Regions from separate parts of the Bacillus coreaensis genome, predicted to be linked through region 2. Evidence: riboswitches for the same ligand, from Rfam matches in the RefSeq annotation. Region 2 holds a riboswitch; each other region holds the start of a gene.
What was found. Region 2 has a riboswitch for cyclic di-GMP ahead of ACQ5H4_RS07775 (type II secretion system protein). Riboswitches for the same ligand answer to the same signal wherever they lie in the genome.
Positions count from the first base shown of each region.

Region 1: it holds a riboswitch for cyclic di-GMP, as region 2 does, so the genes downstream of both, ACQ5H4_RS22715 (RDD family protein) here and ACQ5H4_RS07775 (type II secretion system protein) in region 2, are expected to answer to the same signal.
Region 3: it holds a riboswitch for cyclic di-GMP, as region 2 does, so the genes downstream of both, ACQ5H4_RS20550 (anti-repressor SinI family protein) here and ACQ5H4_RS07775 (type II secretion system protein) in region 2, are expected to answer to the same signal.

Region 1 covers NZ_JBOCCY010000027.1:2,729-6,009, forward strand. Annotated here, with positions in the region: gene rlmD (23S rRNA (uracil(1939)-C(5))-methyltransferase RlmD) at 1-149, shown strand, start outside; gene ACQ5H4_RS22705 (YehS family protein) at 369-860, shown strand; gene ACQ5H4_RS22710 (hypothetical protein) at 1,212-1,349, shown strand; cyclic di-GMP riboswitch class I at 1,452-1,535, shown strand; gene ACQ5H4_RS22715 (RDD family protein) at 1,597-2,964, shown strand; gene ACQ5H4_RS22720 (hypothetical protein) at 2,988-3,281, shown strand, end outside.
Region 2 covers NZ_JBOCCY010000004.1:14,224-17,504, reverse strand. Annotated here, with positions in the region: gene ACQ5H4_RS07790 (prepilin-type N-terminal cleavage/methylation domain-containing protein) at 1-133, opposite strand, end outside; gene ACQ5H4_RS07785 (type IV pilus modification PilV family protein) at 130-519, opposite strand; gene ACQ5H4_RS07780 (prepilin peptidase) at 533-1,255, opposite strand; gene ACQ5H4_RS07775 (type II secretion system protein) at 1,371-1,766, opposite strand; cyclic di-GMP riboswitch class II at 1,862-1,945, opposite strand; gene ACQ5H4_RS07770 (hypothetical protein) at 2,320-2,841, shown strand; gene ACQ5H4_RS07765 (nucleoside deaminase) at 3,062-3,281, shown strand, end outside.
Region 3 covers NZ_JBOCCY010000020.1:17,822-21,102, forward strand. Annotated here, with positions in the region: gene map (type I methionyl aminopeptidase) at 1-397, opposite strand, end outside; gene ACQ5H4_RS20545 (helix-turn-helix domain-containing protein) at 972-1,301, shown strand; gene ACQ5H4_RS20550 (anti-repressor SinI family protein) at 1,432-1,566, opposite strand; cyclic di-GMP riboswitch class I at 1,599-1,693, opposite strand; gene ACQ5H4_RS20555 (hypothetical protein) at 1,948-2,154, opposite strand; gene ACQ5H4_RS20560 (pseudouridine-5'-phosphate glycosidase) at 2,466-3,281, opposite strand, start outside.

The sequences.
Region 1 (3,281 bases), on a different contig from region 2:
TTGTGTATGTTTCATGTAATCCATCCACACTTGCGAAAGATATCTCGGTGTTGGTTTCTAAATATAAGGTTGGTTATATACAACCTGTGGATATGTTCCCACAAACAAGTCACATTGAAAGTGTTACTAGTTTAATTTTAAAGGGATAAATGGCAGTTTTTTTGGATAAGTCAGACAATATCCACAATTTTATTCACATTTTGTATAAAAGCGGGATAAAAAAAGTGAAAAATCCTGAAAAATAAGTTATCCACAGTCTAATAAGTCTGAACCAGACGAATGGCTCCTTATTTTCAGGGGCCATTTTATTTTTTGTAACGACAAGTGCTATAGTAGGTAAGGTAAACCATCTTCAGGGGGATAAATCAATGAATAATAACGATATATTAATCAGATTAAGATACGCTTTAGATATTAAAAATGTAGACATGGTAGAAATCTTTAAACTTGGTGGAGTTGAGGTAACTAAAGATGAGGTATTAAAGATCCTCACGAAAATAAATGAAGAAGAAGAGGAAAATGAGGATGTGATCATCTGTGATGATCAGATGTTCGATGCCTTTTTAAACGGCTTTATTATTTTTAAAAGAGGAAAGCAAGATCCAAAACCAGGTCAACCTGAAAGACAGGCTCCATCTCTAAAGGAAAGCTCGAATAATCTCCTACTAAAAAAGCTGAAAATCGCTTTGTCATTAACAAGTGAGGATATGCTTCAAATTCTAGAAGATGCAGGAGTCCATGTTACCAAAGGAGAAATAAGTGCCTTATTAAGAAAAGTTGGTCATAAAAACTATAAGTTCTGTGGAGATCGTTATGCTCGTAATTTCTTGAAAGGGTTAGCTATTAGATATAGAGGATAGGGATCTATGTTTACGCACTCCACACACGTGGAGTGTGTTGCTCGGATAGTTTTAAAAGAAAATGCAGAAGCCAGATAAGGTTTCTGTTTTTTTGGATTTTTTGAGTGCGGATAAAATGATAAAAACAGTTTAGGATTAATAGTGGTGAACCGTATCATAAGTTACGGCGAAATTTTTGAGAGTGTACACTGTATCTGTAAAGAGGTACAGTGTTTTTTATATACAATGAAAGTATTACCATAATCCTAAATGATAAAAATTTGATAATATTATAGTAGTTATTTCTAATAAAATTCTCTTTTTTAATAATATGGTAATATGAATTATATCAGTTATCAAAGGAGATTATTAATGTCACCATTAGAAAATATAGAAGCTATAGAAAAGGGACTCTGGGGAGCGGCTGACACTCTTCGTTCAAATTCTAACTACGCGAGTAATGAGTATTTTATGCCTGTAATGGGAAAAGTTTATACTATTATATTGTAAATTTATGGAGTATATATTGAATTTAGGAATATTTGCTCATATAATAATATTAGATATAGGTCTTTTTTATTAGTCTGGATTACATTTTTTACTAACTTAATAGTTTAGAAAAGGCAAATTCATTGAAAAATGGAGACGCAAAGCTATAGGGGCTAACATCAAAGATTATGCCAGCCAGTTACCGATTTTTGATGAAAGACTAATCGGTATCGTTTAGTCTTTTTTCTTGTTATAAAAGGAGATTAATATGTTTTGTACAAATTGCGGGTCAAAAGTAATAAATGAATCTAAGTTTTGTCCATACTGCGGTCAGAAAATTTTATTGAAATCCTCTGAAAGGAATAAATCTGTCCAACAAATAAGGATAGAAAAAATATATCCACACGCAGGTTTTTGGTTAAGGTTTTGGGCTTATGTATTTGATTGCATTTTGATCGGTGTTCCAAGCATCCTGCTCGTTTTAAACAATCAAAGCTTTGGTATATTCACGTTCCTTGGAGGATTGCTCTATTATGTCGGATTGGAAAGCTCACCACTCCAAGGTACGCTGGGCAAAAAGATGTGTGGAATTATCGTTACGGATGACCAAGGGAATCGAATTACTGCAGGAAAAGCATTTGGACGATTTTTTGCCAGATATATTTCTTCTATTACGATTATTGGTTTTCCAATGGCAGGGTGGACGGAAAATAAACAAGGCTTACATGACAAAATGACAAAATGCTTTGTCATTAAACGGAATGAAGAAGTAAAAATTATTAAACATGTCATACATAGCAAAGATCACAATGAAAAAATCACAAACATTGGCGGGCTTTCCAGAAGGGTGAAAAAAGAAGTTTCTTCCTTGCCGATTATCACGGCTGTAGGTGATGCCATTTTAGGTGCATCGGGGCTAGATACATTACAAGAACAAATGAAGGACAATCCATATAATCCTATAAACTATATATTTTATTATGAGGCTTTTATAACCTATAAGAAAGTTAAGTCTGGTGTGAATGTGGCCAGGTTGGTTTTTAATCCCGTTGGATTTGCTATTTCCCAAGGGGTATCAGCGGGGTTAAATTCAGTAGATGACGAGTTTCAAAAGTTCGATCCGCAGAAATGTCTGGACACGGCCCTCGCGTTAGCCATGAAAAATATAAAGGAAGAAACCCATAGCAGTATTGATTTGGTGGTGATTGGAAAATCGCAATTCTATAGGGGCATTAATGAAATCGATCAAAATCAAAGTCGGATCTACCTTGAAAAATCGGTACATTACTTATCATTAGCCTGTGAATTGGAATCTGATCATGTAAAGGTTGCGGAATATCTTTTCTATCTTGCCCAGGCCTACCAACAATTAGGGAAGGAGGACCTGCAATTCCGGTCTTTGAATGTTTCTAGAAAGCTGGGATTTGGCCCTTCTTTGGAACTGATCAAGCAATTATTGCAAGAGAGGAGAATGAAAGATCTAAATATTGATAATATTGTTTGTACAAACTATACATTTCAATTCACCTATGATAGTGGTGACAAATTAGAAAAAGCTCTAACGTTTACGATTAAAGAGCAAGGCCAAAAATTTTCGAATACCACAAAAAGAGTGAAAGAATTCTTAAATACATAGACGATAAAAAGGAGAGAAACACGATGGCATTTGATTTTGACCCATTTACATCTATTGAATTGGACATTAATAAGGACGGCGTGATTGACGGCGATGATATTAAGCTATTAAAACTGCAAAATGGACTTTCGCCAGATATGAATGATTTAAACAATGACAATATGCTCGATCAATTTCAAAAATTGGATTTTAATACGGATGGGTATATGGACAAATTTCAGGCAGATCTTAATGGAAATACGGTCATTGATAAGTTTGAGAAGCAATTGTTCGGACCTGAAATGAATATGGATATCAACGGGGATGGAAGAATTGAT
Region 2 (3,281 bases):
CATTTTCTTTCGCTACCGTTCGTTCCATATTTGTGCCATAGCTAAACAATGAGAAGGCCAGTGCTGAGATACTTACCATAATTAAAATGACAATGAGTAATTCAATTAGGGTTACACCTTTTTCATTTCTCACTGCTTTTTCACCACCGTGACAAGCTCTAGACTAGAGGAGTCATTAGATACTACTTTTGCTGTTATTTCAAAGAACTCAATCGCACTATACATAACCGGTTTCGCTGTGATCGTAACTTTTGCATCATAGTTAGCTATGGTAGTGGTGACACATCCCTGATCTTTTTGACAATAATATTGTGTAGGGGAGTTACCACTTTTGTACCCTTTTTCACGAATAATTTCCATGATCTGTTGACCATAATAGTTCAACTGCGTGTCTTCCCCTTGCTCTACTGTCCTGGTAAAAGAACCCGTCATGATTAGGAGCAACGGAACAATCACCATGCCCGCAATAACGACAGAGATCAATAATTCAATTAATGTGACTCCCTTTTCGTTGTTCATTTTTATCTGCCCCTTATAGGAGTAGTGAGCTGTACCAGGTCCAAATATCCTCTCCGTACAGGTATGCCACTAATGTTCCAATCATAATCGAAGGCCCAAAGGCAATCGGTTCTTTTCGTTTAACAATTTTCAAAGCGATTAATAGTATTCCTACAACTGCTCCAACGAATGAGGCTAAAACCAAGCTCATTACAGTAAGTGCTGGGCCGAGTACCACTCCAATAGCTGCATATAGCTTAATGTCACCGCCACCCATGCCGCCTTTACTGACTACTGCAAGCAACAAGAGCAAACCAAAGCCTATCAAACCGCCTAGTATGTAAGATAAAAATGGATCTTCCCCGATGAAGAAACGGACAATGACAAGAACCACAATACTAGGTAGAGTAATTACGTCTAAGATTAACTTCTCACGAATGTCTGTTAACACAGAAAGAATTAGTAAAGTTGATAATAGGATTGCAGGTACTAGTTCTGACGTAAGGCCTATTTCTTTGTAAACCACAAAAAATATACTTGCAGTCATAGCTTCTCCTAATGGATATAGAGGAGATATTTCTTCTTTACAATAACGACAACGACCTTTTAAGAACAGATAACTAAATAGAGGAAATAAGTCAAAGAAACCTAGCCTGTGGTTACAGGAGGTACAGTGGGATGGAGGATAGGAGATGGATTCTTTTTTTAGTAGGCGGATAGCTACTACGTTGAAGAAGCTACCGAAAAGTAGGGACATTATAATAATAAAAAGATCAAATATAAACATATTTACAGCCCCTTTATTATTGCTAAAGTTAGTAAAAATAAAGCTGCCGTCGTCTTTAAGAGACGCGACAGCCTATATAAAATAATTATTGCGTGCATGCAGCAGTGTTATTAGTTGTTCCGTTCTTAATTTGTACATCTGTCCCAGATAATACAAAAGAACCACTACACCCATTAAAGGTTTTAACCTCAGGTAAAGACTCTAAGTATTTACCGCCTATATTACTAGTTCCTGATTCAGCAACCGTTAAAGTTTCTAGTGAAGTTATGGCAGTCGTATTTAGTGTATTATATCGATTAACAGCATCCTCTAATATAGCAATATTTTGCAAGTTTGTGTTTTTTGCTGCCTTATCTTTGTTGCTTGTTACCATCGGTAAAGCAACAGCAGCAATAATCCCCAAAATAACAATAACAACAAGTAGTTCAATCAGTGTTAAACCCGCTTGGTCTTTCATTTTCTTCTTTAATGATTTTAACATGAAGAAAGGTCCCCCTTTTAATTTTTATGTTTTTTCGAGAGCTTGTTCTTAAATTTGGGAATAAAAAGACCTTTACAGCTCATTCTATAGAATGTAGTTGTAAAGGTCGGTTGCACCAATCGCTCGATATGACTCAGGTGCCCACGTACAAGTCATATTTCTTCGCGCCCTTATCTAATGAAAAAGACTCTGTGATAAACATTACTTATTTACTAGTAGTCTACACTAAAAAAAATGAAAAAAAAAGAGGTTTTATGTAAATTTACTATTAGGAAATGTTGGCTAAACATTATTTAAAAACACCATTTTCTATACTATTTTCCCATACAGAGCAGTATCTTCAATTTCCTCATTTATCATCTTTATTTTTCAGAAATAGCAATTCCAATTAATAACAGGAGCAACCATTAAATAGTTCCTTATACCTATTTGGTATCATAATCTTCCTCAAATAAATTCTTCCATTATTAATAAAACAAAGTAACATTTTTCCCTTTTTACCCATTATAATAGGAAGAAAATATCACTTATTCTATTAAAAAGGGGATCACATATGTCTCAACCATATCAACAAAAACCTATTTGGGCTTGGGTTGTTCTTATTTTGGGTGGCCTTTTTATCGTTTTCTCTTTACCCGGTATACTGTTAACACTTTTTATGCAAATCAGACAACTAGAAATCGTAACTTCTATCTCCATCATTTTCTTTACAATTGGTGTTTGCATGATTGTTGTTTTGCTATGGGGAATGAAGAGAGCTTGGACAGCCATTAAGAAATATAACGAATATAAAGCAAAATACACTGTCATTGAAACAAATCTAGATCCGACTCCTCAAGAGAAAAAACCTATTTGGCCATGGGTAGTCATTGGGATCGGTGCCTTACCGGTACTTGGAATGGGACCAGGTGTCATCATGCTTCCAATCATGCCTTTGTTCTTGGCTGGCATGTCTACCGATTCTGGGACTACTCCCGAATATGTGCCTATGCTTATTCTTCTGATTGGTTATGGGATCATGATTGGATATATCATCTTACTCGTAAAAGCTATCAAGAGACTACGTTCTAAGTAAATAATCTGACAAGTTGCTCCTACCTTTTCCAGGTAAGAGCTTTTTTATTGTTAAAAAATGTTACAACATAACAGACAGAATATTCAAACATACATATAATAAAGAAATATACCCACCTATTATATGAACCTTCTTTATCCCTCCAACCCCAAAAAACTAACCTTTTTACAAAGGTTAGTTTTTTACACAAACATTCACAACATCGGAAAAGGTGATTTTTTTGGAAAAAGTATTTTTTATGAATGAAGCGATTAAGTTAGCTTGTGAGAATGTGTTAAGTAATCATGGTGGTCCTTTTGGGGCAATTGTAATTAAAGACGGGAAAATTATCGGAAAAGGAAAAAATGAGGTCACGAGCAGCAATGACCCTACTGCCCATGCTGAGGTTCAAGCGATTCGTGAGGCATGCTCCTATTTAGGTAGCTTTCAATTAACAGATT
Region 3 (3,281 bases), on a different contig from region 2:
CTTTGTATAAGCTCTTTTTAGTTACCTCTACAAGACGGTTTGTTTCTTCAGAAGCTTCTCCAACGATATATGTCCACGCAGAGTCTGCTAAGGCGCTATTCACATTGACAACCATATCTATTGTAACAATGTCCCCTGTATTTAGAGGGTCTTTTCTCGGAAAGCCGTGACATATCTCATCATTAATACTAGCACATGTGGCGTATTCGTAACCTCTATACCCCTTTTGCTGAGCAATTGCACCATGCTGTGCTAAATATTTATCAACAAACTGGTCAATTTCCCAAGTTGTTATTCCTGGTCGGATCATTTTTTTAATTTCTTTATGACAAGCAGCCAGAAGCTCCCCTGCTTTTTTCATGGCCTCTATTTCACGAGGTGATTTTAATACAATCATTTATCTCACTTCCCCAAATCCCAATAATGTATAGTCTATATTGTACTCTCTATCGGTCTATATTAGCAAAGCATTCCTATGTCTAATTTTGTTAGATAACCTCAAACAATAGTCAATCAAACGTTTGATTGAATTCCCTTCCCCCCTTTAAAATCAACAAACACAAAAAAAGAATTTGTCGAACAAAAAAAATAGGTTTCACCCACCCCCATCCCGGGTATAAGAGGGTGTCAGACACCCTCCGTGGACAAAATGGGGCATTCTGTCTTTTGGTGGCGTCTGTCACCGTTCGTGGACAGATGGGGTGGTTTTGTGCGTCTGGGGTGGACAGTGGGAATTTTTTAGTTACGGCCACAATTATCACTTTCAATACGAATGGTATTGTGTATAATGCTACATAGAAGGGTTAAAAGTTGTTTATCAGCTTTTAATCACTAGAACCGTAAAAACTATCCATTTGTGACTAACTAAAGAATTTTTAAGAACGGAACCTACTATTTTCGTTCTGAATATGGAACTAACGAATTTTTTTTGCTATTATGAATTCATACAGAGAGATAGGTGAGTGATCTAGATGATTGGAGATCGTGTTAAGAAACTTCGTCTTGAAAAGAAAATGTCCATGTCTGAGCTAGCTGAACAGGCTGGTGTCGCGAAATCATACTTAAGTTCATTAGAAAGAAATTTACAAACAAATCCGTCTATCCAATTTCTCGAGAAAATTTCAGCTGTCCTTCATGTACCAGTTGACCATCTTATACACGAACATCCAAATAAAGATGAACTAGACTCTGACTGGATGAAGCTTGTGAAAGAGGCTATGAACTCTGGGGTTTCAAAGGATCAGTTTAAAGAGTTTCTTGAGTTTAATAAATGGAGAAGTAATCAATCAAATAATAACTAAAACAAAAAGACAAAATCCAGGTGATTTTGTCTTTTTTTCCAAAATAAAAAGCATTCCCATACGGTCCGACCCTAACAGAAATACTTTCATTCTATGTATGAAACAACCTGCTATGTAAGCTAGTTTCTTTTTATCCTCTGATTTCATTCTCACCTAAAAATCTTCTAATCTCATCTTTCTCTAAACCCAACTTTTTTGCTTCAAGAATTAACATCATCCACTCATAGTCTAGCTCTTCTAACGTCACTTCACTCGTTTCCAACATTCCTCGATCTCCCCCTAAAATACGATCGTATTCCAGGCAGTCCAGCCGTCTTAGCAAAAAAACTTCTAACTACCTTAGACCTGCGACTTTGCGTCCCCCCTTTTCAGAAGGTTTGCCTTTTTCTGTGGTTTGCTCTCCCATGTGATTCACTTATCAATCATTTTACTACTCGTTTTTAGTAAATTGTGTAAAAATCTGTCATACACTTAAAAACTTTCCCAACTAATTAGTTACACTATTCGACAAGGACCTTCATAAAGAACAATTGAGCCCTAAAGAATTCATACATTTTTTTACATTTGTAAGATCAAGCACAAAAATCATAAGTCTTCATGTCGCCCACTGTCGAAATCATTTTAAAAATTTTCTGACTTTTAATGATTAAGTCTTTATTCCTAGTTTTTGATTCTCATATGCTTTTAATTTTCTTTGGATAGGAATGATATTTACATGTACCCTTTCAAGTGTAACTGCATCAAAAAAAGGTAACTTTGTTAGATTATGACCACATATCGGACAGATCCATTCCCCTGCTTCCGAACTGCTGTATGATGGACGATAACATTTGTCACAGTTTTTCCGGTACATTCCCGCCACCTACTATTCTAATAGTTTTCGTTTCTTATTCTATTATTTCTCGTTCTATATAAAGAATAATTTACTTTTATTTTAGACGGAAGTGAGGGTAAACTAAACACTCTAAAATGACCATTTTTTCGTTATAATGAACACTTCCCTTTAGTTTTCAGCTCTTTTCTCCTTCTTTCTTACATTTATAATTTTTTTAAGAACAAATCGTTCGTTACAGTGTACGTTTTCGGAATTTGTAAATCTAGTACTATTTTTATGCAAAAAAAAAAGGAATCAGTCCTTGTGAGACTGACTCCTCAAAAATATTTTTAAGATAGAGTGTTAAGTTGAACTGCTATTTTTGATCCAACATCAGCATTATTTTTAACCAATGCAATATTTGCTTCTAAGCTTCTTCCTTCTGTAAGTTCTTTTACCTTTGCTAAAAGGAATGGAGTGACATTTTTACCCGCAATCTCATTTTCCTTTGCTTCTGTTAATGCCGTTTCAATCACACCATTGATAAATTCCTCTTCAAGAGCATCTGTTTCCGGGATTGGGTTAGCAATCACCACTCCACCGTTCAATCCTAATTCCCACTTTGTACGAATCATGCTCGCTGCTTCCTTTTCATCTTCCACTTGAACGTTCACTTGGAAAGGGCTTGTTCTTGTATAAAAAGCTGGAAGAACATCAGTACCAAAGCCAACCACTGGCACCCCATGGGTTTCTAAATACTCTAGTGTTAAACCAATATCAAGAATAGACTTCGCACCTGCGCACACAACAGCCACATTGGTTTGAGCGAGTTCTTGAAGATCTGCTGAAACATCCATCGTTACTTCAGCTTCACGGTGAACTCCACCAATCCCACCAGTTACGAACACTTCAATTCCAGCAAGCTCTGCACAAATCATCGTTGCTGCTACCGTTGTTGCTCCATTTTTCTTTGTCGCTACTAGGTATGGTAAATCTCTACGGCTCGCCTTTTCAATGTCCTTTCGGGTAGCAAGCATTTCTAACTCTTCGTCTGATAAGCCTATTTTTATTTTTCCGTCTAAAATAGCAATCGTAGCTGGTACCGCACCATTTTTACGAATAATATCCTCTACTTCCTTTGCCGTTTGTACATTTTGTGGGTACGG